DNA from 2 places in the Rathayibacter sp. VKM Ac-2801 genome. Region 2 is predicted to be linked to the other one. Evidence: riboswitches for the same ligand, from Rfam matches in the RefSeq annotation. Region 2 holds a riboswitch; the other holds the start of a gene.

Region 1 (7,345 bases), 270 kb from region 2:
CCCTCATGCACGTCCTGCGCGAGGCGATCGGCTGAGCACGTCCGCCCGGACCGGCTGAGTGCGCTCAGCCGGTCCGCGCGAGGGGTGCGGCGAAGAAGTCCCTCTCGAACAGGCTGGACCGCAGGAACGCGTCCCTCATCGCGACGCGCTCCCTCGGCGAGGCGTCCTGCGCGGCCTGCTCCGTGATCGCGATCGCCCGCTCGGTGGCGGTCGCGAAGACCGGGTCGCCGTAGGTGAGCAGCCAGTCCGCGTAGGGGTGCTCGGGGTGCCCCGAGGCGGCGAGGCGCGATCCGACGTCGGCGTAGAGCCAGAAGCAGGGCAGCAGGGCGGCGACGATCTCGCCGTAGCCGCCGTGCGACGCGACCGCGAGCAGATGATCGGTGTAGCCGCGGGTCGCGGGTGCGGGTGCCGACTCACGGGTCCCGAGCCGGTCGCGGTGCAGCTGCGCCTCCGCGGCGAGGGCGGACGCCGAGCCCTCGGCCCAGAAGACCTGCTCGGCGGTGGTCGGCGCACGCTGCGCCGCCACGGCCAGGACGCGGGCGTACTCGGTCAGGTAGAGAGCGTCCTGCTCGAGGTACCACTCGAAGTCCTCGCGCCCGAGGGAGCCGTCGCCGAGCGCGCGCACGAACGGGAGCGCGTCGATCTCGTCGCGGAGCGTCCGCGTCCGCTCCCACACGTCCGCGCAGAACGCCGGGGGACGGAGCCGGTGGAAGTGGTCGATCGGGCCGTTGCCGGTACCGACCTCGAGAGCGTCGGCGGCGCGCAGGGCGCCGGTCAGCCACTCCTTGGCCTCTGTCAGCGCCTCGACCAGGGCGTCGGAGGAGGCGTCTTGGCCGGCCAGGAGCGTCGCCATCGCGGACGAGAGCGAGCAGCCGGTGCCGTGCGTGTTCGAGGTGGCGACGCGCTCGCCCGGGACCTCGCGCACGAGGCCGTCGGGGGTGACGATCGCGTCCGGGGTGGCGGGGCCGGCGAGGTGGCCGCCCTTCACCAGCACGGCGGCGTCGAGGGCCCGGGCGAGCGCCGCTCCCTGCGCGAGCGCGGCCGGCCAGTCGGAGGCGGTCGGCTCTCCGGCGAGCACGCCCAGCTCGGGGAGGTTCGGCGTCACCAGGTCGGCTCGGCGGAGCAGGTCGCGCACGGCGTCCTCGGCCTCGGGAGCGAGCAGCCGGTGCCCGCTGGTCGCGACCATCACCGGATCCACGACCACGACCGGCGGCCGGGCCTCGTCGAGCCACTCGGCGACGACTCCGGCGTACTCGGCCGTGGCGAGCATCCCGATCTTCACCGCGTCGATCGTGACGTCGTCGCTCACCGCGTCGAGCTGCTCGCGGAGGAACGAGGCAGGCGGCAGGTGCACGGAGCGGACGCCGCGGGTGTTCTGCGCGACGAGCGCGGTGACGACCGCCATGCCGTAGCCGCCGAGCGCGCCGATCGACTTGAGGTCGGCCTGGACGCCGGCACCGCCGGTCGGATCGGTGCCGGCGATGCTGAGGACCCGGGGGATGCGGGCGCCGGCGGTCACCGGTCCCACTCCGCTCGCATCAGGCGGGCGGCCGCCGCGGGGTCGGCGGCCGTGCAGATCGCCGACACGACCGCGAGTCCGGCCGCGCCGGCCAGGCGGAGCGGGCCGGCGTCCGCGGCTCCGACTCCGCCGATGGCGACGCAGGGCAGCGCCGTGGCCGCGGCGAGGGCGGCGAACCCGTCCACACCGAGGGGAGCGGGGTGGTCGGGCTTGGTCGCGGTGGGCCGGATGACGCCGACGCCGAGGTAGTCGACAGTCCCCGCGGGCAGGGCCCGGACGGCGGCGAGGTGCTCGGGGGTGTTCGCGGTGAGCCCGATCACCGCGTCGGGCCCGAGCAGCGAGCGGGCGGCGGTGACGGGCAGGTCGGACTGCCCGAGGTGGACGCCGTGGACGCGGGCGCCCGAGAGGCGGGCGGCGAGGGCGACGTCGACGCGGTCGTCGACCAGCAGGGTCGTGCGTTCGTCGAGGACGGCGGCGACGGCCCGGGTCAGAGCGACGAGCTCGGCGGCCGAGGCGTCGTGATCGCGGATCTGCACGGTCGTGACTCCGCCTCGGACAGCTGCGGCGACCACGGCGGGCACGCCGCGCGGGCCGCACTGGGCGGTGTCGGTGACGAGGTAGAGGGAGAGGTCGAGGCTCATGCGATCCGCGCTCCGGACTCGGCGTCGGCCGGCTGGAGGGCAGCGAGGGCGTCGAGGAGGCCGACCGCGAAGGATCCGGGACCGCTGCTCGCGACTGCGGCCCGCTCGGCGGCGAGTCCCCAGACCGCGGAGGCGCTGACGGCCGCGTCCAGCGGGCGGGCGCCCGCGCCGAGGAACGCCGCCATCACGGCGCCGAGTGCGCATCCGCCGCCGGTCACGCGGGTCAGCAGCGCGTGGCCACCCGTGACCCGGACGACCCGCTCGCCGTCGGTGACGAGGTCGACCGCTCCCGAGACGGCGACCACGCCGCCCGTGCGGCGGGCGAGGACGCGGGCGGAGTCGAGCGCCTGCTCGGCGGTGTCGACGGCGTCCACGCCGCGGCCGCCCGCACCGGCACCCGCCAGGGCGAGGATCTCGGAGGCGTTGCCGCGGATGATCGCGGGCCGCGCCTCGAGCAGCTCCACCGCGAGAGCTGTGCGCACGGGCAGCGGGCCGACGGCGACCGGATCGAGCACCCACGGAGTGCCGGCGCGTCCGGCCGCGGCGACCGCCTCGCGAGCACCCTCGCGCTGCTCCGCTCCGGGGGTGCCGAGGTTGACGAGCACGGCGGAGGCGAGGCCCGCGAAGACGCCCGCCTCGCCGGGCAGGTCGCACATCGCCGGGCTGGCGCCGAGGGCCAGCAGGCTGTTCGCGGTGAAGCCGGTGACGACCGCGTTCGTGATGCACTGCACCAGGGGCCCGGCAGCGCGGAGCTCGGCGAGATCGCGGCCCACGGACGCCGGGTCGGGCGCCGTGTCGGAGGGGAGGGTCGGGTGGACAGGCGTGCGAATGCTCATTCGCGACATCCCTTCGCTAGTACGAACTAGATCAGGTTCAACGGGTCTTCTCTCAGCCCTGGCGGGCACCCCGTGTCACTGCGCACGACCCTAGCAGCGGGCGCGGGCGCACTCGCCCGCGCGTTCGAGTGGAGGGAGCGGGCGCGGGGCCTCGTCTCCCCGGAGCCCCGTCGTGATCGTTCAGCCGGTGAGGATCGTCGAGTCCCCGCGCGGCCCCACCGCCACGCGGAGGCCGATCGGCAGCCGCTCGCGCATCGCGTCGACGTGGCTGATCAGGCCGATCGTCCGGCCGCCCGACCGCAGCTCGTCGAGCGTGCTGAGCGCCGTCTCGAGCGTCTCGGCGTCGAGCGAGCCGAAGCCCTCGTCGATGAACATGGTCTCGAGCGAGATGCCGCCGGACTGCGCCGTCACCACGTCGGCGAGGCCGAGGGCGAGGGCGAGCGAGGCGAGGAACGTCTCGCCGCCGGAGAGCGAGGCGGGCTGGCGACGGACGCCGGTGAAGGCGTCGAGCACGTCGATCCCGAGGCCGGAGGCGGCGCCGCGGTAGGCGAGCGAGTCGTCGTGGGCGAGCGCGTAGCGGCCGCTGGTCATCGCGTCGAGGCGGAGGTTCGCCGCGGTCACGATCTCCTCCAGGCGACCGGCGAGGGCGAAGGCCTCGAGGTCCATCCGCCGCGTGTTCTGCCCGCGGCCGGAGACGGTCTCGGCCAGCGCGCGCAGCTCCTCGTGGCGGCGGAGGCGCTCGTCGAGCACGGCGAGGCGACCGGCGGCCGTCGCGGCGAGCTCGGCCAGGCGCTCGGAGCGGTGCTCGAGCACGGAGAGGCCGGCCCGCGCCTCGTCGCGACGGGCGGAGGCCTCGCGCGAGCGCTCCTCTGCGCCGGCGACGTCGACGGCCACAGCGGGCAGCTCGCGGAGCTCCGGGTCGGCGAGCACCGCCTCCGTCGCGCTCCGCCGCCGCTCGTGCTCGGCGACGACGGCCTCGGCCCGCGCCCGGTCCCCGCTCGCCAGCGCGGCCGACTCGGCCTCCTCGGCGGTCGCGAAGCCGCGCTCGGCGAGCACCTCGGCGAGCTCCTCCCGGGTGGCGGCGGCGGCCTCGGACCGCGAGACGGCCGCCTCCTCGGCCTCGACCAGGGCGACGGCCCGGCGGCGCTGAGCGCTCAGCTGCTTGACCCGCGAGGCGACGCTCGTCGCGCCGTCGCGGGAGGCCTCGACGCGCTCCCGCAGCACCCGCAGCGCTTCGGCGGCGAGGCCGGACTCGTCGGCGCGGGCCCGGTGCTCCTCGCGAGCGGCGTCCCGTCCGGTCGTGAGAGCGTCGATCCGGGTGCGCAGCCGGGTGCGATCGCGCCGCAGCTCCTCCGTGCGGGCGGCAGCGGCGCGGGCCGAGGCGAGCCGCTCCTCGTGCGCCGGGCGGAGCGACTCCGGGTCCGCGTCCCCGCCCACCCGCTCCTCGAGGGCCGCCAGGGCCCGGGCCGTGGCTCCTTCGCGCTCGCGGGCGCCGTCGAGGGCGGCGGCGGCGCGCTCCACGGCGACGCGGGCCCGGTCGAGGTCGTCGGTGCCGACCGTCGTCGGGCCGTCGTGCTCGGCCGGACGGGGGTGCTCGCACGAGCCGCAGACCGGGCAGGGCTCGCCCGGCTCCAGCCGCTCGGCGAGCTCCCCGGCGAACCCGGCGAAGCGGCGCGCGATCAGGGCGGACTGCTCCGCGGCGCGCTCGCCGTGGACGCGCGCCGCGTCGGCGTACTCCGTGCGGAGCCGCTGCAGGCTCGCCGCGGTGAGATCGCGCTCGAGGGCCGCGGCGATCCTCCGCTCGAGCGCGGCGAGCGCGTCGACGCGCGCGGGGACGGCGGCGGCCTCCCCGCCCAGGGACTCCTCCTCGGCGGCCAGCTCGTCGACCCGGGCGGGCAGCTCGCGCAGCTCCGCCTCGATCCCGGCGAGCGCGGTCGCCGCCGCCCGCTCGGCGCGCACGGACCGCTCGGCGGCGCGCTCCGCGTCGGGGAGCCGGCGCTCCTCGGCCAGCGCCTCGGCGAGGGCGCCGAGGACGGCGGCGAGCCGTTCGGCCGTCTCGGCGGCCGGACCTGCGGACGCGCCACCGAACGCCTCGGCGGCGAGGTGGCGCTGCTGCAGGGCGGCCCGCTCCTTCTCGGCGGCGGCGCGGGCCGAGCGGAGCAGCGGCAGCACTCCGTCGGCCCGGCGCGCGCGCTCGATCCCCGCCCGCTGCTGCTCGACGTGCGCCTCGGCGACCGCGAGCTCCTCCGCCTCGATGAGGGCGCGCCGGCGCCGCTCCTGGCCCCGGGCGATGCGCCGGGCCTCGTCGAGAGCGGTGCCCGCGGCCTCGTGCGCCGCGTCGGCCGCGGCGGAACCGGCCCGGGCGGCCTCGAGCGGAGCGGCGAGCCGCGCCGGCAGCCCGGCGAACCAGGCGGCGTCCGGCAGGGGTGGCTCGGCTCCGTCGTCCAGGAGCCGGACGGCCTCGTCCGCGAGCGCCGTCACGGCCGAGCGCTCCTCCTCGAGCCCGACGGCACTCGCATCGCGCTGCTCGAGCAGACGGCGGCGGAGCAGATCGAAGCGCTCGGTCGCGAAGAGCGTGCGCAGGAGCCGCTGCCGGTCGTCGTTCTTCGCGAGCAGGAACTCGTGGAAGCGGTTCTGCGCCAGCAGGATCACCTGGAGGAACTGGTCCTTCGTCAGCCCGACGATCCGGCCGAGGTCGGCGCCCACCTCCTTCGCGCTCGACGAGAGCCCGACCCAGGAGCCGTCGACCTGCTCCAGCAGCTCGACCTTCGCCGGCTGGGTCGTCGTGCCGGTGCCGCGACGCTTCGGCCGCTCGTACTCGGGTGAGCGCCGGACGCGGTAGACGCGCCCCGCCGCCTCGAACTCGAGCTCGGCGAAGGTCTCGTCCTCGGGGCCGCTGTGGTCGCTCCGGAGGCGCGAGGCGGTGCCGTCGAAGCGGGGGACCGAGCCGTAGAGCGCGAACGCGATCGCGTCGAGGATCGTCGACTTGCCCGCTCCGGTGCGGCCGGCGATGAGGTACACGCCCACGTCCTCGAGCCGGTCGAAGTCGACGCACTGCTCGGCTCGGAACGGTCCGAGTCCGGCGAAGGCGAGTCGGCGGATCCTCACCGCAGAGCCTCGGCCTCGACGGCCGCGAGCGCGTCGAGGGTGAGGGCCCGCTCGGTCTCCGTGGCGCCGTGGCCGCCGCGGACGTGGGCGAGGAAGTCGTCGACGACCTCCACGTCGCTCCGCCCGCGGATCCGCTCGGCGTACGCGCGCGGCTCGGCCGCGGCGTGCGGTGGCCGGTGCTCGAGCGTCGCGCAGCCGGGGAAGCGCGACTGCAGGCGCGCCATCGCGTCGAGCGGGCGCACCGGATCGGTGAGCACCGCCGAGACCCAGTCGCCCTCCACCTCAGCCAGGGACGGATCGCGCAGCAGCTGCTCGAGCCCGCCCTCGATCACGCTGAGCCTCCTCGGCACGGGGAGCGGCGACCACTCGACGCCCTCGAGCCCCTCGGGCCCGATCGTCACCAGCCAGGCGCCGCGCGGCTTCGACGCCTCGCCGAAGGAGTAGTGCAGCGGCGCTCCGGAGTAGCGCACGCCCGGCAGCAGCTCGGCGCGCCCGTGGATGTGCCCGAGCGCCGCGTAGTCGGCCGCGGCGAAGTGCTCGACCGAGACGTAGTCGAGCCCGCCCGCCGTGATGTCGCGCTCGAGGACCGCGGCCGGGGCTCCGACCGCGAAGCAGTGCGCGAGCACGACCCAGGGACGGCCCGCCGCCTCGGCGGCGGCGCGCACGCGCTTCATCGCGAAGGCGAGCACGTCCTCATGGCGGCGCAGCTGCTCCTCCGGGTGCCGGTGGCGGTAGAGGGCGGGCTCGAGGAAGGGGATGCCGTGGACTCCGACCTCGAGGCCGGACGCGTCGCGCAGCACGACCGGCTCGGTGTACGCCTCGGGATCGGTGAGGACGTGGACGCCCGCCCCGCGCAGGAGCCCGGCCTGGAAGCCGAGCCGGGCGGGGGAGTCGTGATTGCCGCTGGTGAGGACGACCTCGGCACCGGCCGCGCGGATCGCCTCGAGGGTGCGGGTGAGGAGGGTGTAGTGCTCTGCAGCGGGCACGGCGGAGTCGAAGACGTCGCCGGCGATCAGTACCGCGTCCACGCGCTCGGCCCGCACCGTCTCGACCAGGGCCTCGAGCACGGTCGCGAGCGCCGCCGTCGTGGAGTGCCCGTGGAAGGTGCGGCCGATGTGCCAGTCCGAGGTGTGCAGCAGCTTCACGGTCGTCCTTCCTCTGCGTCGTCCGGGGGAGCGACTCCAGGCTAGTGAGGCCCTCCGACACCGGCGGCGCAGCGGACACCTCCCGTTCACCGGGAG
Region 2 (7,345 bases):
TCGAGGAGCGTCATCCCGACACCGCCTCACGGGCGCCGAGGGTGACGACCGAGTCGGCGAGAGCGGCGACCAGCGCCCCGTCGTGGGTGACGGCGAGCACCGCCGTTCCCTCGTCGCGCTGCTCGGCGAGGAGGTCGACGAGCACCTCCCAGGTCAGGCGGTCCTGCCCGAACGTCGGCTCGTCGAGGACGAGCACGGACGGCGATCGGGTCAGGGCGGACGCGACAGCCAGGCGCCGCTTCTCGCCTCCGGAGAGGGTGAACGGGTTGGCGTCGGCGAGGTGCGCGAGGCCGAGACGCTCCAGGAGGTCCTCCGCCCGCCTCCGCTCCGCCTCGTCGCGGGCGCCCAGCGCGAGCTCGGCGCGGACGCGGGCGGTGAGGAACTGGTGCTCCGGCTCCTGGAACACCATCGCGATCCGTCCGGCGAGCTGAGCCGAGGTCCAGCGGATCGGCTCGGGGCCCGCACCGGCGCGGAGCGACTCGGAGGCGGTCACCCGCCCTGATACCGGCGCCAGGAGGCCGGCCAGAGTGAGCGCGAGGGTCGACTTCCCCGCGCCGTTGGGTCCCAGCACGGCCGTGGCCCGCGCGGAGTCGACGGCGAGGTCGAGCCCGGAGGCCACGACACTCGAGCGGCGCCGCCCGAGGACGGGCCGGCCGATGGCGAGGTCGTGCGCGCTCAGGGCGGCGGGCGACGGCAGCGCGCTCGCTGCGCGCCGTGCGGGGGTGTCACCCGGCAGCCAGACGCCGGAGGCGCGGAGCACGTCGTGCGCCCGGTCGAGGACCTCCGCCGGAGCGCCGTCGGCGACGACCGCGCCGTCCCTCCCGAGCACCACGACCCGGTCGACGAGGCCGACCCAGACGTCGACCCGGTGCTCGACGACGATCAGCGTCGCTCCCGTGCGGGCGGCCGTGCGCTCGACCGCCGCCCGCACCTCGCGGACGCCGTCCGGGTCGAGGTTGGCGGTGGGCTCGTCGAGGAGCAGGAGCCGCGGACGCATGGCGAGGACTCCCGCCAGGGCGAGCCGCTGCTTCTGCCCGCCCGAGAGCGCCGAGGTGGAGTGGTCGAGCGGCACGTCGAGACCGACGTCGTCGAGCGCCTCCCGCACGCGCGCGGGGATCTCCTCGCGCGCCACGCCGAGGTTCTCGCAGGCGAAGGCGACGTCGTCGCCGACCCGCGCGAGGACCGCCTGGGTGTCCGGATCCTGCAGCACGAGCCCCGCGACACCGCGCCGGGTGAGCGGTGCCGCTCCGTCGATCTCGAGCTCCCCGGCCGCGGAGCCGTCCTCCTCCCCGCCGAGGACGCCGGCCAGGGCGTGCAGCAGCGTGCTCTTGCCCGCGCCGGAGGGGCCGAGGAGCAGCACGCGCTCCCCCGGCTCCAGCGCGAGATCGAGGCCGGAGAGGGCGTCGCGGGAGCGTCCCGCGTGCCGCCAGCTCCAGCCCCTCGCCCGGACGGAGGCGCCGCTCATCGAGCGCCCGCGCCGACTCCCTCGACCGTTCGGCCCTCGCGCCCCGAGGCGAAGCGGTCCAGCGCTCCGGAGGCCGCGAGCCCCCGCACCGCGAACCAGGACAGCAGCCCGGCCAGGAGCGCGCCCGAGACGATCGAGGAGGCGACGTAGACGGTCTTGAAGAGCGCGTCGTTGACGGCGTAGTACGACAGCAGGTCGTTGATCGCGAGGGCCAGCCCCGCACCGGCGCCGGCCAGCATCGCGACGAGCGGACGGCCGCTGCGGTAGAGGAAGAGCGCCAGGACGATCTCGGCGCCGAGTCCCTGCACGAGTCCGGAGATCAGCACGGTGAAGCCCCACTGAGTGCCGATCAGAGCCGAGACGGCCGCGGCGACCAGCTCGGTGTAGAGCGCCGCTCCGGGCTTGCGGATGATCAGGCCGCCGAGGACGCCGGCGAAGAGCCAGCCGCCGCCGAGGAGACCGCCGAGCCCCGGCAGGAACTCGAAGGCGAGGCCGAGGACGTTCGTCGCCAGGCCCCAGGCCCAGAAGACGATCCCGCTCGCGACGGCGACGACGCTCGCCACCACGATGTCGACGACCCGCCAGCGCAGATCGCGCCGGGCCGGGGCGGAGGAGGTGGGATTCTGCGCGTTCGTGTTCTGCGCGTTCGTGTTCTGCGCGTTCGTGTTCTGCGCGTTCGTGTTCTGCGCGTTCGTGTTCTGCACTGACGTGCCCTTTCGTGGAAGCGAATGGAGGGCACGGGTTGGTAAGAGGAGATCGAAACGTTCCTTCGCTGGCATGACCCAGATCAGGTTCGACGGTCGAAGGCTGCTGCCTTCCTCTCAGCCCGGTGCACCGGACTCCCGTGTTCGTCGGCAATCATAGACGTCATGTCGTGGTCGGTGGTCGTCGTCCTGGCCGTGCTGCTGATCGTCCTGCTGCAGGCCCTGCTCTGGCAGCGCCGTGCGCGGATCCGGCGCGAGCTGCTCAGCTACGGCACGCGGGTGCCGGCGCGCGTCGTCGGGCCGGATCCGTCGCGCGGCGACCGCGATTCGGCGCGGGATCTGGGTCGGCTCCTGGTCGTCTACCGGACCGCGGAGGGTGTGGAGAAGCGCGCGCAGAAGTACCCGCTGAAGCGCGGGGACGCGTGGATGGCCGGCGAGCCGGCCGCGGTGATCTACGACCCCCGTCGGCCGGACGACGCCGAGCGGCTGATCGTCGGCTTCGGCCGGACGAAGAAGAAGTGGTACCCCGCGCGCCAGCAGCGCGCCAGCTGACGCGGGGCCGCTCCGACTACTTCTTGAGGGCGCGGATGATGCGCGCGAGGGCCTTGCCGGTCACCCACACGAAGGGGATGCCGACGGCGAGGACCGAGATCACGTTCGGCTGGAACCGCAGGCCGAGGTCGTCCTTGATGTAAGCGCCGATCGGGATGACCGTGGCGCCGCCGCCTCCGCCGCCGCCCTCCTGGCCGTCCTCGGAGCCGCTGCCTCCGCCGAAGCCGAACCAGCGGAGGGCGACGGGGACGAGCGAGACGCCGTCGACGGTGACGGGCTCGCCGTAGATCGTCGCGGTACCCGCGGTGGTGACGGTGTCGGCCAGGGAGACTGCGATGTTGGGCATGGTGCGACGGTACTCCGCGGCTCTCCGCGGCGACAAGCGGCCCGCCGGGGCGCACAGGACTCGTCCATGGACCTCCGGGGACCTGCTGTCATGATCGACGGATGTCCGCCCGCACCCGCCGCCGCCCCGTGCGCTCGGCCGTGGTGGCGGTCGCGAGCCTCGTGCTCGCCGCCTTCCTCGCCTTCCACCGTGCGCTGCCCGATCCGATCGGCTGGCTGTCGGTCCTCGAGGTCGGGATCCCGTGGACCGGGCTGCTCGTGCTGCTCCTCATCGCGGCCGCGGTGGCCCTCCGGTCGCGCCGGACGGCGGCCGCGGTCACCGTGCTGGCGATGGTCTACGGCGTGCTGGTGCTGCCGGTCGCGCTGCCGGCACCCGCCGTGCGCTCCGGTTCGTTCACCGTCGTCAGTCAGAACATCGAGACCAGCGGCGACGCGGGTGAGCTCGCCGCCTCGCTCGCCGCCCGCGGCCCCGACGTGATCGCGCTGCAGGAGCTCGACGGAGCCGCCGTGGACGCGGTCGACGCCGAGCTGGCCGACGAGTACCCGTACTCGTCCGTCTCGAGCACCGTCGGCGTCTGGAGCCGCACCGAGCTGACCGCCCAGGAGCCGCTCGACCTCGGTCTGGGCTGGGAGCGCGCGCTCGCCGTCGACGTCGACACACCGGTCGGCAGCGCGCGTTTGTTCGTGGTGCACCTGGCCTCGTTCCGGCCGGGCGACCACGAGGAGCGGGACACCATGCTCTCGAACCTGGCCACCGCCCTCCGCGACGACGAGTCGGAGCGGACGCTGGTCATCGGCGATTTCAACACGCCGACGGACGACCACCTGTTCGCTCCGGTGCTGGCGGAGGCGGGCCTCGTCCGCACCGGCGGAGTCGGCTTCCCGGCGACCTGGCCGTCGCTGCTGCCGCTCGTCTCGCTCGACCACGCGCTCGCCGACGGCGTCGCCGCCGCGACCGTCGCGGTCCTGCCGCCGAACGGCTCGGACCACCGCCCGATCAGTCTGACGATCGGTTCCGCGTAGCGAGCGTGTCGCTGAGGTCGATCCCCTTGGCCGACTCGGGAGCAGACCGGGACAGGAGCGAGGCGGGGCGCACGGCCCCGGAGCCGAAGCGGGCGGCCACTCCGTCGACCGCGAGCTCCGCGTCGCGCCAGTCGTCGGAGTCGCTCCAGAGGGAGAAGGCGACGTCGTCGCCCTCGACCAGCTGCTCGCCGCGCACGCCGATCAGCCGCACGGGCCGCCGCATCGGGTTGGCCGCCTCGAGCAGCGCGGAGGAGGCCTCGTAGAGGACGCGGGCCACGTCCGTCGCCTCGACGAGCGTGCGGGAGCGGGTGAGGGTGCTGAAGTCGCCGAAGCGGACCTTCACCGCGACGGTGCGGCAGCGCACTCCCGAGCGGCGCATCCGCACGGCGACCTTGTCGCAGAGCCGCAGCAGCTCGCGGCGGACGAGCTCGGGATCGGCCACGTCGTCGGCGAACGTGATCTCGTGCCCGGCGCTCTTCTCGACCTGACGGGTGTCGACCGGCCGCGGATCCGCCCCGTTCGCCAGGGCGTGCAGGCGCCGCCCGGTCGCCTCGCCGAGGGCGGACACGAGCGACGGCAGCGGGGTGGTCGCGACGTCGGCGACGGTGCGCAGACCGCGGCGGACGAGAGCCTCCTCCGTGCTCGCGCCGACTCCCCACAGCGCGCTCACGGGCAGCGGATCGAGGAACTCGCGGACGCCGTCGGCCGGGACGACCAGCAGGCCGTCGGGCTTGGAGCGGCCCGAGGCGAGCTTGGCGACGAACTTGGTGCTGGCGATCCCGACCGAGCAGGTCAGCCCGAGCTCGGCGTGCACCCGGCGGCGGATCTCGGTGCCGATCGCGAACGGGGAGCCGGAGATGCGGCGGGCCCCCGCGACGTCGAGGAACGCCTCGTCGATACTCAGGCGCTCGACCAGCGGCGTGAAGGAGTCGAAGATCGCCATCACGCGGCGGGAGGCCTCGCGGTAGCGCTCCATGTGCGGCTCGAGGACCACGGCCTGCGGGCAGCGGCGGAGGGCGACCGCCATCGGCATCGCCGAGTTGACGCCGTAGCGGCGCGCCTCGTAGGTCGCCGCCGTGACGACGGAGCGCGCTCCGTGGTGGCCGACGATGACCGGCCTCCCGCGCAGATCCGGCCGGTCGAGCAGCTCGACGGAGGCGAAGAACGCGTCCATGTCGATGTGCATGATGCTCGCGCGCGGGTCGTCGAAGGGCTCGGTCGTGACCTGCCGCCCGGTGCCGTCCTGCTTGCTCATGCGGTGCCGTCCTGCTCGCTCACGCCGCTCCGTCCTGCTCGCCCGCGCCTCAGACATGGTCGCACGCACCACCGACATCGGCCGCTCGACCGCTGCGCCCGGGCCGGCCGGGAATGAGCGCCGACGCCTCGCGGTTGACCCGAGCACCACGACGCTCCGGAGAGACCATGACGCACGAGCAGCCCGACTCCCCCACCGCCACCGAGACCGGCGCCGGCGCCGAGATGAGCCGCTGGCTCGATCTGCAGGACCGCGCCCACCGCGCCTTCGAGCTCCGGCTGAGCGCCGTCGAGGACTGGTCCGCTTCCACGCCCGACACCGAGTGGGACACGCGCGCGCTGGTGCTGCACGTCGTCCGCGAGCAGCAGCGCGCGCACACGCTCCTCTCGGGCGGCGACGAGTCGTCACTGCGCCTCGAGTCCGTCGCCACTGATCTGCGGAGCGAGTGGCGCCGCGTGACCGACCGCCTGCGCATCGCGGTCCGCACTGTCGACCCTGTCGCCACCGTGCAGCTGGGGCGCGACACCGTCAGCGTCGTCGAGCTGGTGCAGGAGCAGACGGCCGACCTGACCGTCCACGCCTGGGACCTGGCCCGCGCCACCGGCAGCGATGAGCGGCTCGACGAGGAGCTCGTCGCAGCGGTGTGGGAGCTCTTCGCACCCCAGGAGGAGACCCTGCGAGCGAGCGGCCTCTACGCCGCGCCGGTGCCGGTCGACGACGCCGCCTCCCTCCAGAGCCGCCTGCTCGCCATCACCGGACGCGACGACCGCCTGGCCGCCTGACGGCCGGCGCCCGAGCGCCGTCAAGGCCTGGGGCGTCCAGGGACGTCGCGGCAGGATGGAGGGGACCACGAACCCGGGGCGACCCGCCCCGACGAGGAGAGGAACATCCATGACACGCATCGCCGTCATCGGAGCCCACGGCAAGGTGGGGCAGCAGATCCTGCACCTGCTCTACGACGCCGGCCACGAGTCGGTCGGAGTGATCCGCAACCCCGATCACGCCGAGGACATCGTCCGGCTGGGCGGTGAGCCGCTCGTGCACGACCTCGAGGACACGACGCCCGAGGCCTTTGCCGAAGCGCTCGGCCACGTCGACGGCATGGTGTTCACCGCCGGAGCCGGACCCGACTCGGGCCCGGAGCGCAAGCGCACGGTCGACCTGGGGGCGTCCGTCCTCAGCCAGAAGGCCGCCGCGATCGTCGGAGTCCAGCACTTCGTGCAGGTCAGCGCCATCGGAGTGGACGAGCCGCTGCCCGAGGACACGGAGGAGGGCTGGAAGGCCTACGTGGAGGCCAAGCGCGACGCCGACGCGGCACTGCGCGACTCCGGCCTCGACTACACGATCCTCCGCCCGGGCGGGCTCACGGACGACGAGGGCACCGGCACGATCACGCTCGGCACCTCCGTCGAGAAGGGGAGCATCCCGCGAGCGGACGTCGCCGCCACGGTGATCGCCGCCCTGGCGCAGCCGACCTCCATCGCGAAGACGTGGGAGATCGTCTCCGGTCCCACCCCGATCGAGGACGCGGTCGCCCAGGGAGCCTGAGCCCCGCACCGCCTCCTAGAGTGGGGCGGGTGAGCACCCACCCGCCCCGCCCCTGGACCCGCAGCTACGCTCCCGGCGTGCCGACGGAGCTCGAGCTCCCGACCGGCTCGCTCGTCGACATCGTCACCGAGTCGGCCGAGCGCTATCCCCACCAGGTCGCGCTCGAGTTCTTCGGCCGCTCGACCAGCTACTCCCAGCTCGCCGACGAGGTGGAGCGGGCCGCCGAGGGCCTCCGCCGCCTGGGCGTCCGCGCGGGCGACCCGGTCGCCCTCGTCCTCCCGAACTGCCCGCAGCACGTCGTCGCCTTCTACGCCGTCCTCCGGCTCGGCGCGGTGGTGGTGGAGCACAATCCGCTCTACACCCCGCGCGAGCTGCGCCACCAGTTCGAGGACCACGGCGCCCGTGTCGCGATCGCCTGGAACCGCGTCGTGCCGACGGTGCAGGACCTCCCGG

What was found. A riboswitch is a leader RNA that binds a small molecule or an ion and turns the genes downstream of it on or off. The one in region 2 is predicted to bind thiamine pyrophosphate.
Positions count from the first base shown of each region.
Region 1: another riboswitch for thiamine pyrophosphate. It lies ahead of thiM (hydroxyethylthiazole kinase); the one in region 2 lies ahead of GSU45_RS08700 (ECF transporter S component).

Region 1 covers NZ_CP047183.1:2,160,735-2,168,079, reverse strand. Annotated here, with positions in the region: gene GSU45_RS10000 (DEAD/DEAH box helicase) at 1-35, shown strand, start outside; gene thiD (bifunctional hydroxymethylpyrimidine kinase/phosphomethylpyrimidine kinase) at 65-1,519, opposite strand; gene thiE (thiamine phosphate synthase) at 1,516-2,160, opposite strand; gene thiM (hydroxyethylthiazole kinase) at 2,157-2,996, opposite strand; TPP riboswitch at 2,988-3,079, opposite strand; gene GSU45_RS09980 (AAA family ATPase) at 3,177-6,104, opposite strand; gene GSU45_RS09975 (exonuclease SbcCD subunit D) at 6,101-7,249, opposite strand.
Region 2 covers NZ_CP047183.1:1,889,065-1,896,409, forward strand. Annotated here, with positions in the region: gene GSU45_RS08690 (energy-coupling factor transporter transmembrane component T) at 1-14, opposite strand, end outside; gene GSU45_RS08695 (ATP-binding cassette domain-containing protein) at 11-1,465, opposite strand; gene GSU45_RS08700 (ECF transporter S component) at 1,462-2,055, opposite strand; TPP riboswitch at 2,213-2,320, opposite strand; gene GSU45_RS08705 (DUF3592 domain-containing protein) at 2,335-2,721, shown strand; gene GSU45_RS08710 (hypothetical protein) at 2,738-3,067, opposite strand; gene GSU45_RS08715 (endonuclease/exonuclease/phosphatase family protein) at 3,169-4,089, shown strand; gene dinB (DNA polymerase IV) at 4,064-5,344, opposite strand; gene GSU45_RS08725 (TIGR03086 family metal-binding protein) at 5,512-6,126, shown strand; gene GSU45_RS08730 (SDR family oxidoreductase) at 6,236-6,892, shown strand; gene GSU45_RS08735 (long-chain-fatty-acid--CoA ligase) at 6,922-7,345, shown strand, end outside.